Regions from separate parts of the Pseudomonas sp. LjRoot277 genome, predicted to be linked through region 2. Evidence: predicted binding sites of a transcription regulator. Region 2 holds the regulator's gene; each other region holds the start of a gene.
What was found. Region 2 encodes sigma-54, which starts transcription at its own class of promoters, with help from an activator protein. Its sites were predicted from a motif close to ANTGGCATNNANNTTGCTNT; they were not measured.
Positions count from the first base shown of each region.

Region 1: the regulator sigma-54 is predicted to act here: its motif matches at 2,485-2,504, upstream of ACSQ87_RS05205 (pilin).
Region 3: the regulator sigma-54 is predicted to act here: its motif matches at 2,938-2,957, upstream of ACSQ87_RS08645 (flagellar basal body rod protein FlgF).

Region 1 covers NZ_CAXURI020000001.1:1,091,106-1,096,596, forward strand. The annotation lists gene ACSQ87_RS05195 (type II secretion system F family protein) at 1-620, opposite strand, end outside; gene pilB (type IV-A pilus assembly ATPase PilB) at 623-2,323, opposite strand; gene ACSQ87_RS05205 (pilin) at 2,551-2,967, shown strand; gene ACSQ87_RS05210 (BON domain-containing protein) at 3,286-3,639, shown strand; gene ACSQ87_RS05215 (DUF2845 domain-containing protein) at 3,941-4,237, opposite strand; gene ACSQ87_RS05220 (DUF748 domain-containing protein) at 4,237-5,491, opposite strand, start outside.
Region 2 covers NZ_CAXURI020000001.1:5,859,365-5,864,855, forward strand. The annotation lists gene ACSQ87_RS27320 (KdsC family phosphatase) at 1-27, shown strand, start outside; gene lptC (LPS export ABC transporter periplasmic protein LptC) at 35-607, shown strand; gene lptA (lipopolysaccharide transport periplasmic protein LptA) at 594-1,142, shown strand; gene lptB (LPS export ABC transporter ATP-binding protein) at 1,142-1,867, shown strand; gene ACSQ87_RS27340 (RNA polymerase factor sigma-54) at 2,052-3,545, shown strand; gene hpf (ribosome hibernation-promoting factor, HPF/YfiA family) at 3,620-3,928, shown strand; gene ptsN (PTS IIA-like nitrogen regulatory protein PtsN) at 3,941-4,405, shown strand; gene rapZ (RNase adapter RapZ) at 4,408-5,265, shown strand; gene ACSQ87_RS27360 (HPr family phosphocarrier protein) at 5,281-5,491, shown strand, end outside.
Region 3 covers NZ_CAXURI020000001.1:1,810,706-1,816,196, reverse strand. The annotation lists gene ACSQ87_RS08660 (flagellar basal body P-ring protein FlgI) at 1-536, opposite strand, end outside; gene flgH (flagellar basal body L-ring protein FlgH) at 564-1,259, opposite strand; gene flgG (flagellar basal-body rod protein FlgG) at 1,312-2,097, opposite strand; gene ACSQ87_RS08645 (flagellar basal body rod protein FlgF) at 2,143-2,883, opposite strand; gene ACSQ87_RS08640 (sigma-54-dependent transcriptional regulator) at 3,219-4,778, opposite strand; gene phhA (phenylalanine 4-monooxygenase) at 5,059-5,491, shown strand, end outside.

The DNA.
Region 1 (5,491 bases), 4.8 Mb from region 2:
AATTCGGCACCAAACCCTTTGAACACCGATTCGAACTGCGGCACCACTTTGACCAGCAGAATCCCGGTCACAATGATCGCGACGAACACCACTGCCAGTGGGTAGGTCATGGCTTTCTTGATCTTGGCCTTGAGGCTTTCGCTTTTTTCCTTATAGGTCGCCACTCTCTCCAGCAGGGTATCGAGGGCACCGGCCTGCTCGCCAGCATCGACCAGGTTGCAGTAGAGCTCATCGAAATACTGAGGCTTTTTGCGCAGGGAGGCGGCGAAGCTGTTACCCGCCGCGACTTCCTGTTTCACCTCGTCAATCAGTGTGCGCATGGCCGGGTTATCGAAGCCTTCACCGATGATGTCGAAAGACTGCAACAGCGGTACGCCGGCCTTCATCATGGTCGCCATCTGCCGGGTGAACAGGGCGATGTCCTGGGCCTTGATGCGCTTGCCCAGGTTGAAAATCGAGGTGGACTTCTTGCGTACCTTGCCGGGGGTGATGCCCTGCTTGCGCAATTGGGCCTTGATCAACGCCGGATTCTGACCGCTCAATTCGCCCGTCATTTTGGTGCCTTTGCGGTCTGTGCCTTCCCAGGCATAGACGCTGATTTTTGCTGCTTTGACCGCCATATTCAGTCCTTGGTGACCCGGTTGATTTCTTCAAGGCTGGTGATGCCTTGCATGGCCTTGAGCAAGCCTGACGTGCGCAGGTCGTTGAAGCCGTCTTTACGCATTTGACTGTCGATTTCCAGTGAATTGCCTTCGGCCATGATCAGCCGTTGCAGGTCCTGTGTGTTCTTCACCACTTCGTAAATCCCGACTCGGCCTTTGTAACCGCCGTTGCACTGATCGCAACCGACAGGCTCATAGATCGTGAATGAGCCGATGCGTTCCTCGGGGAAGCCTTCCCTGAGCAGCGCCTCCCGGGGAATATCGATGGGTTTCTTGCACTGGCTGCACAACTTGCGTGCCAGGCGCTGGGCAATGATCAGGCTGATCGAGGTGGCAATGTTGAAACCCGCAATGCCCATGTTGTGCAGGCGAGTCAGGGTTTCGGCGGCGCTGTTGGTGTGCAGGGTCGACAGCACCAGGTGTCCGGTCTGGGCGGCTTTAATGGCGATTTCGGCGGTTTCGAGGTCGCGGATCTCGCCGACCATGATCACGTCCGGGTCCTGACGCAGAAACGAGCGCAGCGCCTGGGCGAAATCCATTCCCTGTTTGGGATTGACGCTGACCTGGTTGATGCCCTCCATGTTGATCTCAACCGGGTCTTCGGCGGTGGAGATGTTGATGTCCACGGTGTTGAGAATGTTCAGCCCGGTGTAGAGCGACACGGTCTTGCCCGAGCCGGTGGGCCCGGTCACCAGAATCATCCCCTGTGGCTGCTTGAGGGCGGCCATGTACAGGTCTTTCTGATCGGGCTCATAGCCGAGGGCGTCGATGCCCATTTGAGCGCTGGACGGGTCGAGGATCCGGATCACCACTTTCTCGCCCCACAGGGTCGGCAGGGTATTGACCCGAAAGTCGATGGATTTGCTCTTGGACAGGCGCATCTTGATCCGCCCGTCTTGAGGCCGACGCCGTTCGGAGATGTCGAGGCTGGCCATGACTTTCAGCCGCGCGGCGATGCGATTGGCCAGGTGAATCGGTGGCTTGGCGACTTCACGCAAGATACCGTCGGTGCGCATCCGCACGCGGTAGGTTTTTTCGTAGGGCTCGAAATGCAGGTCGGAAGAGCCGCTTTTGATCGCATCCAGCAGCATCTTGTGGACGAAGCGCACCACGGGCGCGTCATCGGCATCCTGTCCGGCGATGGCGTCTTGCTTGTTGTCATCGATCGACTCGATGTCCACGCCATCGAGGTCAACGTCGGCCATGTCTTCCAGGCCGGTGCCTTGGGTGTCGAAGAATTTTTCGATGGCGTCGCTGAGCTTGTCTTCCTCCACCAGGATGGCTTCGGTATTCAGCCCGGTACTGAACTGGATGTCATTGATGGCTTGATGATTGGTCGGGTCGGAAACGCCCACAAATAATTTGTTGCCGCGCCGCCAGAGGGGCAGGGCGTGGTGCTGGCGAATCAGCTTCTCGCTGACCAGACCCTTGGGTTGGGTTTCCTTGTCCAGACAGTTGAGGTCGAGCAAGGCCATGCCGAAGTGTTCCGAAGCGATCTCGGCGACCTGGCGACTCTTCACCAGTGTGTTCTGCACCAGATAACTGACCAGGGATATTTTGTTGCGTTGGGCTTGCTGATACGCCTGTTGCGCGCTTTTGTCAGTGAGCAGCTCGGCCAGGACCAATTGCTTGGCCAGACCGCTAAGGGCGATGTCATTCATTGGGATACCGGACGCAGACAGTTCATGACTTATAGCCTAGTCAAGGGAAGGAACCAAACCAGCGGCGTTCAGGTGACAAAAAGTGTCAGATAGTGCGGATTCTGGGGGTAGGAAAGGGCGTTGCACTCGCCTCACGTCCCCGCCAACAGGGGGCGCGGCGCTTTGGCATGGGCTGTGCTGCGGCTAGTTCAGATCATGAGATTTCGACTCATGCATGGAGCTTGTCTATGAAGACTCAAAAAGGTTTTACCCTGATCGAGCTGCTGATCGTGGTGGCGATCATCGGGATTCTGGCGACGTTTGCGTTGCCGATGTACTCCAAATATCAAGCGAAGGCCAAGGTCACCGCTGGCCTGGCAGAGATTTCGGCGTTGAAAGTGCCATTTGAAGAACTTATGAATAACGGGACCAGTCCGGCGAATGTGGCGGCAATTGGTGGGGCTGCCACAACTTCAAACTGCACGGTGACAGCGTCCGGTACAGCCACGGATGGTGCTGGGACCATTGTTTGTACGATCGTTAACGCGCCTGCACCGGTTTTAGGCAAGACGGTCACGCTGACGCGCTCGACGACTGGCTGGGTTTGCACCAGCAACGCTCAGCAGGACTTCTTGCCTAAAGGTTGCACCGGTTCGGCAACATAACTGCTCGGCAGTTTTCTTGAAAGGCAAAGCCCCGCCCTGAAAAGCGGGGCTTTTTGTTAGAAGGACACCCTCCAATTTCGAAAAACAAGAAAATCCCGACAATTCATGGCCTTAGGCCTGCGGTAAAACCCGCAACTTGCATGTCGATAATTTTGAAGTCATGCATTTTGCATGAATCCGAAAATCAGGTGTTTTTATAAGCTATTGATTTATATGTATTTATTGTCTGTCTCAAAGTTGGCATAGCGTTCGCAATATCTCCAGTAACCCTGCTGACAAGACACGCAGCAGACTTTATGAAAAACAGGAGTTACTCGTATGAAGAAGTTCGCTATCGCTGCCGCTACTGCTACCGCGCTGACCCTGACCATGGCCAACGCTGCATTTGCTCAAACCCAAGCCACTCAAGCACCTATGATGCTGGCCGCTGGTGAGGTTACTGAAGCGAAAGAGGATGTTTCCGATACCTGGATCACCACCAAAGTCAAAACAGACCTGGTGACTGAAAAAGGCATTCCTGGTACCGACATCAAAGTCGAAACCAACAAAGGCGTAGTGTCTCTGTCGTCTACCGTTGCGGTAACTGACGCTCAGAAAGCCACCGCCGTGGCGATCACCAAGAAAATCAAAGGCGTCAAAGCGGTCTCCGCTGACGGCCTGAAAGCCGAGTAAGGCAAGGCTTCTCGCCTGGACTGGGAGAAGGCGCGGCAGACGGGCCGAGCAATACGTCTGCCGCCTCAGGAGAGTTCATGCGAAAGGCCATAAGGATGTGGCCATTACAGGCCCCGGCATTCGTGTCAGGGGCCTGTTCTATTTTTGAGCGACGCAAAACAAAATGTGGGAGCGGCGGTGCGACGATTCGACTTGCTCGCGAAAGCGGTGTGTCAGTCCACATCAATGTTGTATGTGAGTCCGCATTCGCGAGCAAGTCGAATCGTCGCACCGCCGCTCCCACATTAGGGTTGTGGTGGGTTCAGTTACCGCGCTTGCTGGTGATCTGCTTCAAACGATTACCTTCAAAACGCAGGTACTGGTACATCCCGCCGTTGGGCCCGTAGGTCCATTCCTCGACTTGAAACTCTTCCCGTCGGTTAGCGCTGCGCTTGTAGCCCAACAGATCACGGCTGACCGGTTCTCCGCATTTCTGCAACACTTCGCTGGACCTGTCCCCGACACTGACCAATTGACTGCCGCAGCGCAGGGTATCGGCTGCCGAGGCCTGACTGGCGGCCATCGCCAGAGCCAGGCTCATCAGCCATTTCGCGCCCATCACTCGGCGTCCAGATGCAGTGGCGTAACCACCCGACCGTCACTTTCCGCCTCGCCGAGGTTAGCGTCGATGAAGTACACGCGGTCATCGGCCAACTGACCCTTGTCGACCAGATAGTCCTTGATGCTGCTGGCGCGTTCCTGACCCAACTGACGCAACAGCACGTCGCTGGAACTCCAGAACTTGATCACGCCTTCGCGCATTTTTACCGTGCGTTCTTCCTTGCCAAGATCCTTCCATTCGGCGGGTGGCTGCGTCTTCAGGCGCGTGCGATAGATCCCTTCCAGCAGCGGACCTTTCTCGTTATCCGGTACTTCCAGCAATGAAGCCTGAGCCGGCACCTTGTCACCGCGACGCTGGAGCATTTTGTAGTAGTTGTACTGGAATTCCCGCTCCAGACGTTGCTCGGCGATCAGCGGGCCATCACTGCTTGCAGCCGCCGTGCCTTCGATTTCCAGGCGCAGGGCCGGACGTTCCTTGAGGGCCTGGGACAGTTTCACCAGCGAACCCTCGGCATCCTTGCTCAGGTCGCTTGAGCCTGGGGCGAACGACACAGTGCCCAAATCTTCTGAACCACCGCCACTGACCAGCCCGCCAATCATTTTGAAGGGCGCCGCGGCGGCCTTCACGATCAGGTTGCGCAGGGTCTGCCAGATGATAGGCATGACACTGAATTGCGGGTTGTTCAGGTCGCCGCTCACCGGCAGCTCGATGGAAATCTTGCCGTCGACATCCTTGAGCAACGCGATCGCCAGCTTCAGCGGCAGGCTCACGGCGTCTGGGCTGTCGACCTTTTCACCCAGTTGCAGCTGCTCGACCACCACTTTGTTTTCGGCCAGGAGTTGGCCGTTGGTGATCTTGTAATGCAGGTCGAGATTGAGGCGGCCCTTGCGGATGCGGTAACCGGCGAACTTGCCGGAGTAGGGCGTGAGCGTGGTCAGTTCAACACGTTTGAAACTGGTGGCGATGTCGAGGCTGGCCATCGGGTCGAACGGGTTGACGGAGCCCTTGATGGTGACCGGTGCATAACGGTCGACCTTGCCTTTGATATCGACGCTGGCCGGTTTCGCCTGACGGCTGTCGATGGTGCCAATTTGCCCATTGAGCTGTTGAATGGCCGTGGCGAAATTCGGGGTCAGGCTGAAGTCGGCGAAGTTGGCCGAGCCGTCATTGATGGCAATGCCGCCAATGTGGATGCCCAGCGGTTTTTCCTTGCTGGCAGGTTTGGCCTCAGCAGTTTTGGCGCCTGAGTCG
Region 2 (5,491 bases):
GATGCGGCAAACGCCGCGTACCTGTGAGCCAACTATGCTGAGCAAAAAGATTCGCAAATTCCTGGTGTTCGGTTGCATCGCAGCGATGTTCGCGGCGGTCGGCTACTGGAACATCAGCCCGGAACGCTTCCTCGATCAGCCGGTGGCAAAGATCGATGAAACCGCGATCGACTATTACGCGATCAACGCCCACAGCGTGCAATACCTGCCGGACGGCAAACTGCAATACGAAATGACGTCCGACAAGGTTGAACACCTGAAAGCCACCGAAGTGACGCTGTTGACCAATCCCGACCTGAACATGTTCCGCGGCACCGAGTTTCCGTGGCATGTCCAGAGCGAGCACGGCGAAGTGAATCCCGACGGCACTCAGGTCGAACTGATTGACTCGGTGCGCATCACGCGCTTCGACGAGAAAAACCGCAAGACCCTGATTACCACCACCCGCATGACAGTGTTCCCGCAGCAGCAATATGCGCAGACCGAGCAACCCGTTAGAATCGACGGCGCTGGTGGTGTGTCGACTGGCAAGGGAATGAAAGCGTATTTGAAAGAAAGCAGGATACACCTGCTATCTAACGTAAGAGGACAGTATGAGGCTCGTTAAAACCCTCCCTATTTTGCTCGGTCTGAGCGCAGCACTGGGAAGCGTGAGCGCCTGGGCTCTGCCGACCGATCAAGCGCAGCCTATCCGCATCCAGGCCGACGACGCCCAGCTGGACGACAAGAATGGCATTGCCACCTATAAAGGTGACGTGATCATCACTCAGGGCTCGATGATCGTTAAAGGTAATACTGTGACCATCACCCGCACCCCGACCGGCGACATCGACGTGGTGACTTCGGTGGGCAACCTCGCCTATTTCGAGCAACTGCAAACCCAGGGCGACACCAAGCCTGTTCAGGGCTGGGGAGTGACTATTCAGTACCACGCCTCGCAAAACCGCGTTGTGCTGATCGACAAGGCGAAAGTCATCGACAAGGACAACAACGTCACCCAAGGCGAGAAAATCGTCTACGACACGGTCAAAAAGCTTGCGAGCGCCGGTCGCGCGACGGGCAACAAGGTCACCGAGTCGCGTCCGCGCATCGACATGGTGATCCAGCCGAAGAAGAAAACCGACGAGCAAAAGGCCCAGTAATGGCAACTCTGAAAGCTCAGCATCTGGCCAAGAGCTACAAGAGCCGCCAGGTCGTGCGCGACGTCAGCCTGTCGATCGACAGCGGTCAGATCGTCGGCCTGCTGGGTCCCAACGGCGCCGGCAAGACCACCTGCTTTTACATGATTGTCGGCCTGGTACAGGCCGATCAGGGCCGCGTACTGATTGACGACCTGGATGTCAGCCACCAGCCTATGCACGGTCGTGCGAAGGCCGGCATCGGCTATCTTCCGCAAGAAGCATCGATCTTCCGCAAACTCTCGGTAGCCGACAACATAATGGCGATCCTCGAGACCCGCAAGGAACTCGACAAGGGCGGTCGTCGCAAAGAGCTGGAAAGCCTGTTGCAGGAATTCCACATCAGCCACATCCGCGACAATCTCGGCATGAGCCTGTCCGGTGGTGAACGCCGCCGCGTGGAAATCGCCCGGGCACTGGCCACCAACCCGAAATTCATCCTGCTCGACGAACCGTTCGCCGGCGTGGACCCGATTTCGGTGGGCGATATCAAACAGATCATCTATCACCTCAAGGCCAAGGGCATTGGCGTGCTGATCACTGACCACAACGTCCGTGAAACCCTGGATATCTGCGAAACCGCCTACATCGTCAATGATGGCCAGCTGATCGCCGAAGGTGACTCTGCCACCATCCTGGCCAACGACCTGGTCAAGGAAGTGTATCTGGGCCATGAGTTCCGCCTGTAAGCACTGAGGTGTCTGGCTGGTTGCTCGGGCGCTTGTCTCGATAAAAAATCAACATTTTTTTATTGTTACAGCGCTCTAGGCAAACGCTGCAGTTTCGGGCATATAATTTGCTTATGTTTGGCGCTCCGGCGCCCTGTAGTGGATGGCGCATGTGCGCCGGCGAATAAGGTGTTAAGCCCCTGCCATGAAACCATCGCTAGTCTTGAGAATGGGCCAGCAGCTGACGATGACACCGCAGCTGCAACAGGCCATCCGCCTGCTCCAATTGTCGACCCTGGACCTGCAACAGGAAATCCAGGAGGCCCTGGAGTCCAATCCGATGCTCGAACGCCAGGAAGAAGGCGACGACTTCGATAACGCCGACCCCTTGGCCGACAAAGCCGAACAGCAACCCAACGTCGACATTCAGGAACCCTCCTACCAGGAAACCGCCCCGACGGTTGATAACCTCGAGGAAGGCGACTGGAACGAGCGCATCCCCAACGAACTGCCCGTCGATACCGCGTGGGAAGACGTCTACCAGACCAGCGCCAGCAGCCTGCCGAGCAACGATGACGACGAGTGGGACTTCACCACCCGGACATCGGCCGGCGAAAGCCTGCAAAGCCATCTGTTGTGGCAACTGAACCTGGCCCCGATGTCCGACACCGATCGCCTGATCGCCGTGACCCTGATCGACTGCATCAACAATCAGGGCTACCTGGACGAAACCCTCGAGGAGATTCTCGAAGCCTTCGACCCGGAACTGGACATCGAACTGGACGAAATCGAAGCCGTCCTGCACCGCATCCAGCAATTCGAACCGGCCGGCATCGGCGCCCGCAACCTGGGCGAATGCCTGCTGCTGCAATTGCGCCAGTTGCCCGCCAAGACGCCTTGGCTGGTCGAGGCCAAACGCCTGGTCACCGATTACATCGACCTGCTCGGCAGCCGCGATTACAGCCAGCTGATGCGTCGCATGAAGCTCAAGGAAGACGAACTGCGCCAGGTGATTGAACTGGTGCAGAGCCTCAACCCGCGCCCAGGCTCGCAAATCGAGTCCAGCGAAGCCGAATACGTCGTTCCCGACGTGATCGTACGCAAGGACAACGAGCGCTGGCTGGTGGAGCTGAACCAGGAATCCGTGCCACGACTGCGGGTCAACGCTCAATACGCCGGTTTCGTACGCCGCGCCGACACCAGCGCCGACAACACCTTCATGCGCAATCAGTTGCAAGAGGCCCGCTGGTTCATCAAGAGCCTGCAAAGCCGCAACGAAACCCTGATGAAAGTCGCCACTCAGATCGTCGAGCATCAGCGCGGCTTTCTTGAATACGGCGACGAAGCCATGAAACCGCTGGTCCTGCATGACATCGCCGAAGCGGTGGGCATGCACGAGTCGACGATTTCACGGGTGACCACGCAGAAATTCATGCATACCCCACGGGGCATATATGAACTGAAATACTTTTTCTCCAGCCACGTCAGCACCTCCGAGGGCGGTGAATGCTCGTCCACGGCGATCCGCGCGATCATCAAAAAACTGGTTGCCGCGGAAAATCAGAAAAAGCCGTTGAGTGACAGCAAGATCGCTGGTTTACTGGAGGCACAAGGCATTCAGGTGGCTCGCCGCACCGTCGCCAAGTACCGCGAATCCCTCGGGATCGCGCCTTCGAGCGAACGTAAGCGGTTGATGTAGAGCCACGCCACAGCGTTCCAGTGGCAGGCATTTCTGCCTGCCGCTTTATGCACTGGCAACGAAGGAGAAGCTGTATGCAAGTCAACATCAGTGGACACCAACTGGAAGTGACCGAACCTCTTCGCACCTACATCGGCGAAAAACTCGAACGATTAGAGAGGCATTTCGACAAGATCACCAACGTGCAGGTCACGATGACGGTCGAAAAGCTCAAGCAGAAAATCGAAGCCACGCTGCATATTCCCGGCAATGAAGTGGTCGCAAACGCGGAGCATACCGATATGTACGCGGCGATCGACGCACTGACCGACAAGCTGGATAAACAACTCAAAAAGCATAAGGAAAAGACCCAAAGCCTCCTTCAGGGCGCGACCGGTCGTTAACACTCCCAACCCATGATCCGACTTGAAAGTATCCTGACCCCCGGCCGTTCCCTCGTGAACGTGCCGGGCGGCAGTAAAAAGAAAGCCCTCGAGCAAATTGCCAACCTTATCCACAAAGAAGTGCCGGATCTGGAGATGCAAGATGTCTTCGAGGCTCTGATTGCCCGTGAAAAACTCGGTTCAACCGGTTTTGGCAACGGCATCGCCATTCCCCACTGCCGCCTGAAGGGCTGTACCTCACCCATCAGCGCCCTGATGCACCTTGATGCACCCATAGATTTCGACGCCATCGACGGCGCCCCGGTTGACCTGCTGTTCGTTCTGCTGGTCCCGGAAGCCGCTACCGATGCGCACCTGGAGTTACTGCGCCAGATCGCCAGCATGCTCGACCGCAAGGAAGTGCGCGAAAAACTGCGCAGCGCCCCGAGCAATGAAGCCTTGTATCAGGTTGTCCTGGACGAGCAAAACGGTCATTAATCATGCGCTTGATCATCGTCAGTGGCCGCTCCGGCTCAGGTAAAAGTACCGCACTCGATGTTCTCGAGGACAACGGCTACTACTGCATCGACAACCTGCCCGCCGGTCTGTTGCCGGAACTGGCCGAACGCGCGTTGATTCACACCGAGCTGGCACAACCGCTGGTTGCCGTATCCATCGATGCGCGTAACTTGCCGAGTCATTTGTCGCGGTTTCCCGAACTGCTGGAAGAAGTGCGCAGCCGGCACATCCAGTGTGATGTGCTTTATCTGGACGCCGATGAAGAAACCTTGCTCAAACGTTTCTCGGAAACCCGCCGTCGTCACCCGCTAAGCAATGCCAATCGCTCGCTGGCCGAGGCCATCAACGATGAGACCGCCCTGCTCGGGCCGATTGCCGACCTCGCCGATCTCAAAGTAAACACCACCAACCTGAACCTGTATCAGCTGCGAGATACCATCAAGCTGCGCCTGCTTAACCAGCCGGAACCCGGTACGGCGTTTCTGGTGGAGTCTTTCGGCTTCAAGCGTGGCATGCCGGTTGACGCTGATCTGGTGTTCGACGTGCGCTGCCTGCCGAACCCTTACTGGAAACCAGAGTTGCGCGATCAATCCGGGCTTGACCAACCGGTTGCCGAGTACCTGGCGGCACAGCCGGACGTCGAAGAGATGTTCCAGGACATCTCCACCTACTTGCTCAAGTGGCTACCACGCTTTGCCGCCAGCAACCGCGCTTATGTCACCATTGCCATTGGCTGCACCGGCGGCCATCACCGCTCCGTCTACCTGACCGAACGTCTGGGCCAGGCCCTGCAAAAATCCCTGAAGAACGTCCAGGTTCGCCACCGCGACCTCAGCTAAAGGATTCACACCGCGATGCCTGCTCTGGAAATTGAAATCATCAACAAGCTGGGCCTGCATGCCCGCGCTTCTGCAAAATTCGTTGGCGTCGCCGGTGAATTCAAGGATTGCACGATCAGAGTAGGACGCACGCCGGAATCCACGGTCGACGGAAAAAGCATCATGGCAATGATGATGCTCGCTGCGGGCAAGGGCACCAAAATCCACCTGAGCACCGAAGGTGAAC
Region 3 (5,491 bases), 4.0 Mb from region 2:
TGATTGAAACCGCTCGGCACCGAACGCTCCACCGACGCACCGCCCGGGATACGACCGGCCGACGGAACGTTGACAGTGATCTTCGAACCGTCACGACCTTCGGCATCAAAACCGCCGACCACCAGGTTGCCCTGAGCGACCGCATAGACGTTGCCGTCGATACCCTTGAGCGGCGTCAGCAGCAAGGTGCCGCCGCGCAGGCTCTTGGAGTTACCGATGGACGATACGGTAATGTCGACCTGTTGACCTGGCTTGGCGAACGCCGGCAAATCAGCACTGATCGACACTGCCGCGACGTTCTTCAACTGCACGTTGCCCGAACCGGCCGGCACCTTGATACCGAACTGCGAGAGCATGTTGTTGAAGGTTTGCAGGGTGAACGGCGTCTGCGTCGTCTGGTCACCGGTACCGTTAAGCCCGACCACCAGGCCGTAGCCGATCAATTGGTTGGAACGTACGCCGGAAATACTGGCGATATCCTTCAGCCGCTCGGCTTGAGCGTTGAAGGCCGCAGACAGCAACAGTGCGGCCACCATCAGGCTTTTGAAATTCAACGTGGCCACCTAGAAAGGGAACAGCGGGCTGAGGAAGAAACGGTCGAACCAGCCTGGCTGACTCGCATCGGCAAACGAACCGGTGCCCGAATAGGTGATGCGTGCATCGGCGATGCGTGTTGACGAAACCGTGTTATCGGTCGCGATGTCATCGGCCCGGACGAGGCCGGCGATCCGTACCAGTTCATCACCGGTATTGAGGGTCATCCACTTCTCGCCGCGCACGGCAATGATGCCATTGGGCAAGACGTCGGCGACGGTCACGGTGATCGAACCGGTCAGGCTGTTGCCCTGCCCGGCCTTGCTGTCACCCTTGGTCGCGCGGTCGCCGCTGTAACTCGCATTCAGCGTCAGGTCACCGTCACCCAATGGATCGTTGACGTGAGGGATTGTGCCGAACAGCGACGTCAGGCCAATGCCGGCCTTACTGTTCTTGGCCACTTGCGAGTTGGCGTTTTTACTGGCCTGGGTTCTTTCGTTCAGGGTGATGGTGATGATGTCACCGACCCGGAACGCCTTGCGGTCGCTGTACAGGTTCTGTTCGAAACCGGCCTGGTAGATCGAGCCGTTATTCGCGGCGGCCGGCAACGGCGTACGCGGCAATACCGGGGCGTAGTAAGGGTCATTGGGCTTGGGCGTCGGACCGACGCAACCCGAAAGCGCGGCGATCCCACTCAGTGCCAGAACAGATACATAGCGATTCATGACCCTACCTCACGGTGTTGCAGGCGGCCTCATGGCCGCCTCATAGACTTGATTACAGATTCTGCGTTACGAACGAGAGCATCTGGTCGGCAGTGGAGATCACCTTGGAGTTCATCTCGTAGGCGCGCTGAGTGGTGATCATGTTGACCATCTCTTCAACGGTGCTGACGTTGGAGGTTTCCAGGGTGTTCTGCAGCGTGGTGCCGAAGCCGGCCAGGCCCGGGGTGCCGACTTGCGGCGCGCCGCTGGCAGCGGTTTCCAGGAACAGGTTGTTGCCCACAGCCTGCAGACCGGCCGGGTTGATGAAGTCGGCGGTTTGCAGGTTGCCGATCACCTGGGATGCCGGGTTGCCGGCAACGGTGATGGACACGGTGCCGTCGCGACCGACCGTGAAGGTCTGGGCATCGTTCGGGATGACAATGGCCGGTTCCAGGGCGAAGCCGCTGGCGTTCACGATCTGACCGTTGGAATCCAGGTGGAACGTACCGTCACGGGTGTAGGAAGTCGTGCCATCCGGCTGCAGAATCTGGAAGAATCCGCGACCGTCGATGGCCATGTCCAACGGCTGTTCGGTGGTTTGCAGGCTGCCGGCGGTGAAGTTTTTCTGGGTGCCGATAATGCGCACACCGGTACCCAATTGCAGACCCGACGGCAGTTCACTGTCCTGGGTCGACTGGGCGCCTGGCTGGCGTTTGATCTGGTAGAGCAAGTCCTGGAACTCGGCGCGGTCACGTTTGAAACCCGTGGTCGACACGTTGGCCAGGTTGTTGGAAATGGTCGTCAGGTTGGTGTCCTGGGCGGACAGACCTGTTTTGGCAACCCATAGAGCCGGAAGCATTCGATTCTCCTCGTGCGCCTGTTTTACGGCGCGACGTTCTGATAATTAGCTGATCTGCAAGACCCGAGCCATGGCCTGGTCATCGTCTTTGGCGGTGTTCATCATCTTGATGTGCAGCTCGAACTGCTTGGCCAGGGCCAGCACCGAGGTCATCTCTTCCACGGCGTTGACGTTGCTCGATTCAAGGAAACCGGACACCAGTTTGACGTCGGCATCGGCTTGCGCCGGCTTGCCGTCCTTGGTGTGGATCGAACCGTCCAGGCCTTTGGTCATGTTCTTGAAGTCAGGATTAACCAGCTTGATGCGGTCGACTTCCGCCATCACGCGAGGACCTTCGCCCATCGCACGAATGCTGATGGTGCCGTCCTCGCCCACTTCGATTTGCTGCTCGGGCGGCACGGCAATCGGCCCGCCATTGCCCATCACCGGCATACCGTTGCCGGCCCGCAGCACGCCCAGGGCGTCGACGTTCAGGCTGCCGGTGCGCACGTAGCTTTCACCGCCGTCCGGGTTCTGCACGGCGATCCAGCCATTGCCTTGCACCGCGACATCGAGGTCGCGACCGGTTTCCACCAATGCGCCAGGGGAGAAGTCGGTGGCCGGACGTTCGGACAGGGCAAACGCACGCGCCGGAAAGCTGTCACCAAACACCGGCATCGAACGAGCCTGCTCCAGGTCTTTCTGGAAGCCGTTGGTGGAGATGTTCGCCAGGTTGTTCGCATGAGCCTTCTGCGCCAGTGCATTCTGGCTGGCGCCGGTCATTGCCACATAAAGGTACTTGTCCACACTCTTTCCTCTGCATGCCGGACGTTTGCCGCCCACTGCTGTACTGCTGAGCCATAAGCAATTTGCAGACCAACTTTTTTCTGGCGGCGCAGGGCCCGGCAAACAAAGGACTTGAGGGGTTCAGGAGGGATTGGAGGATTGTGTCGAAGACGAAAAACCGGCGGTGTTATGCCGGTAAGTGGCAACTCTCAGCCTTGGCAGAACCCTGTGGCGAGGGGATTTATCCCCGTTCGGCTGCGAAGCAGTCGTAAAGCTGCCCGATGCGGTGTGACTGAGAGAATACCGGGGCGGCTTCGCCACCCAACGGGGATAAATCCCCTCGCCACAGTTGGATCTCAACCCGGTTCTTTGCCGACCTCATACTCACGCAACTTGTTGGCAATGGTGGTGTGCGAAACCCCCAACCGCTTGCCCAGCTGCCGACTGCTCGGGTGCTCGGAATACAGGCGCTCCAATACCGCTTTCTCGAAACGCCCGACAATCTCGTCCAACCCGCCCTCGAGCGAGAAATCGCCAAGCGGCTGACGCACGCCGTAGTCCGGCAGGCGAATATGTTCGGCCTTGACGGTCCCGCCCTCGCACAAGGAAACCGCCTGGAACAATACGTTTTCCAGTTGCCGAACATTGCCCGGCCAATGGTAGTGACTGAGCCGCTCCATCGCCGCCGGCGCCAGTTTCGGCAGCGGGCAACCGATCTGCCGACTGGCCTGATCGAGGAAGTGTTCCACCAGAGGCGTCAGACCATCGAGGCATTCACGCAGTGGCGGGATGTGCAGCGAAAGCACGTTCAAGCGGTGATACAAATCCTGGCGAAACTCGCCTCGTGCGCACAATTCCGACAGGTCAACCTGCGTCGCGCAGATCACCCGCACATCCAGATAAACCTCCTCATCACTGCCCACACGACGGAAGCAACCGTCCTGCAGGAAACGCAGCAATTTCACCTGTAAGCGCGGGCTCATTTCCCCGACGCCATCGAGAAACAGCGTACCGCCCGCCGTCAGCTCCAGCAGCCCGAGCTTGCCTTCTGCCCGCGCCCCTTCGAAAGCGCCGGGGCCGTAGCCAAACAACTCCGTCTCAGCCATGGATTCCGGCAGACCGGCGCAGTTGAGCGCCATCAACGGCGACTGCCCTCGCGGACTGGCCAGGTGACAGGCGCGCGCCAACAACTCTTTACCCGTACCGGTTTCACCTTCTATTAATAGCGGCGCATCCAGCGGCGCCATGCGTCTGGCTTCGCGCACCACCGCGGCCATCACCTTCGAGCTTTGGAAGATGCTGTCGAAACCTCGCAGTTCCTGCTTGCGCACGTTATAGATGCGCTCACCGACCCGGTCGGCGCGGTGTAGCGTGAGTACCGCGCCGGCCATGGCTTCGCTGTCGTCATGCTCCGATTGCAGTGGCGCGATGTCGGCGAGAAACACGTCGCCCTTCACCTTCACCCGCAAGCCATTGATCCGTGACTTGTTGGCGCGCACCAGTTCCGGCAAGTCGAAATCCTCGGCGTAACGCGACAGCGGAATCCCCGGCACCTCATCCACCCGCACGCCGAGCAACTGCGCCGCCGCGCGGTTGGCCGCGACGATCGAGCCGCCCATGTCGATCGACAGCACCGGAAACTCCAGGGCGCCGAGCAACGCATTGAGTTCCATGTGCCGACGTTCGCTGGGCATCAGCCCTACGCGCTTGACGCCGAAGACCCCGGCAATCGACTCGAATTTCGGACGCAATGCCTGAAACTGAATGTTGATCAGGTTCGGGCAATGCAGGTAGATCGCGTTGCCTTGCTCACCGCCGACCTCGCCGCGAGCGACGTTGATCCCGTACTCGACCAGCAGGTTGAGAATGTCGCGCAGAATGCCGATGCGGTTCTGGCAGTGGACTTTGATACGCATATAAAGGCCCGAAACAGGAGAGATCGAGGGCCTGAGCAAGGATTTTTCTGCACAGGCGCCAACTTAGTCGTCAAGATTATGTGACACCTGCACGCCATTTCAAACCCGCAAATCTCAATCCCTGCGCCATAGCCGCCGATCCGTAACGAATACTTTACAAAAATCGATGATTTTTCCTACGCACAGCCCGGCTCACGTGCTGCAACGCCGCATTTCTTGAGGTATTTCTAGGTCCATAGCAGGACATAACAAGAACGAAATCCCCTAGCAGGAGAGCAGCATGAAGCAGACGCAATACGTGGCTCGCGAGCCCGATGCGCAAGGTTTTATCGACTACCCCGCCGAAGAACACGCGGTGTGGAACACGCTGATTACTCGCCAACTGAAAGTGATCGAGGGTCGTGCGTGCCAGGAATACCTGGACGGTATCGAAAAACTCGGTCTGCCCCACGACCGCATTCCGCAACTCGGTGAAATCAACAAAGTCCTCGGTGAAACCACCGGGTGGCAGGTTGCCCGGGTACCCGCACTGATCCCCTTCCAGACCTTTTTCGAATTGCTCGCCAACAAGCAGTTTCCGGTGGCGACGTTTATTCGTACCCGCGAAGAGCTGGATTACCTGCAAGAACCGGACATTTTCCACGAGATCTTTGGCCACTGCCCGCTGCTGACCAACCCTTGGTTCGCCGAATTCACCCACACCTACGGCAAAC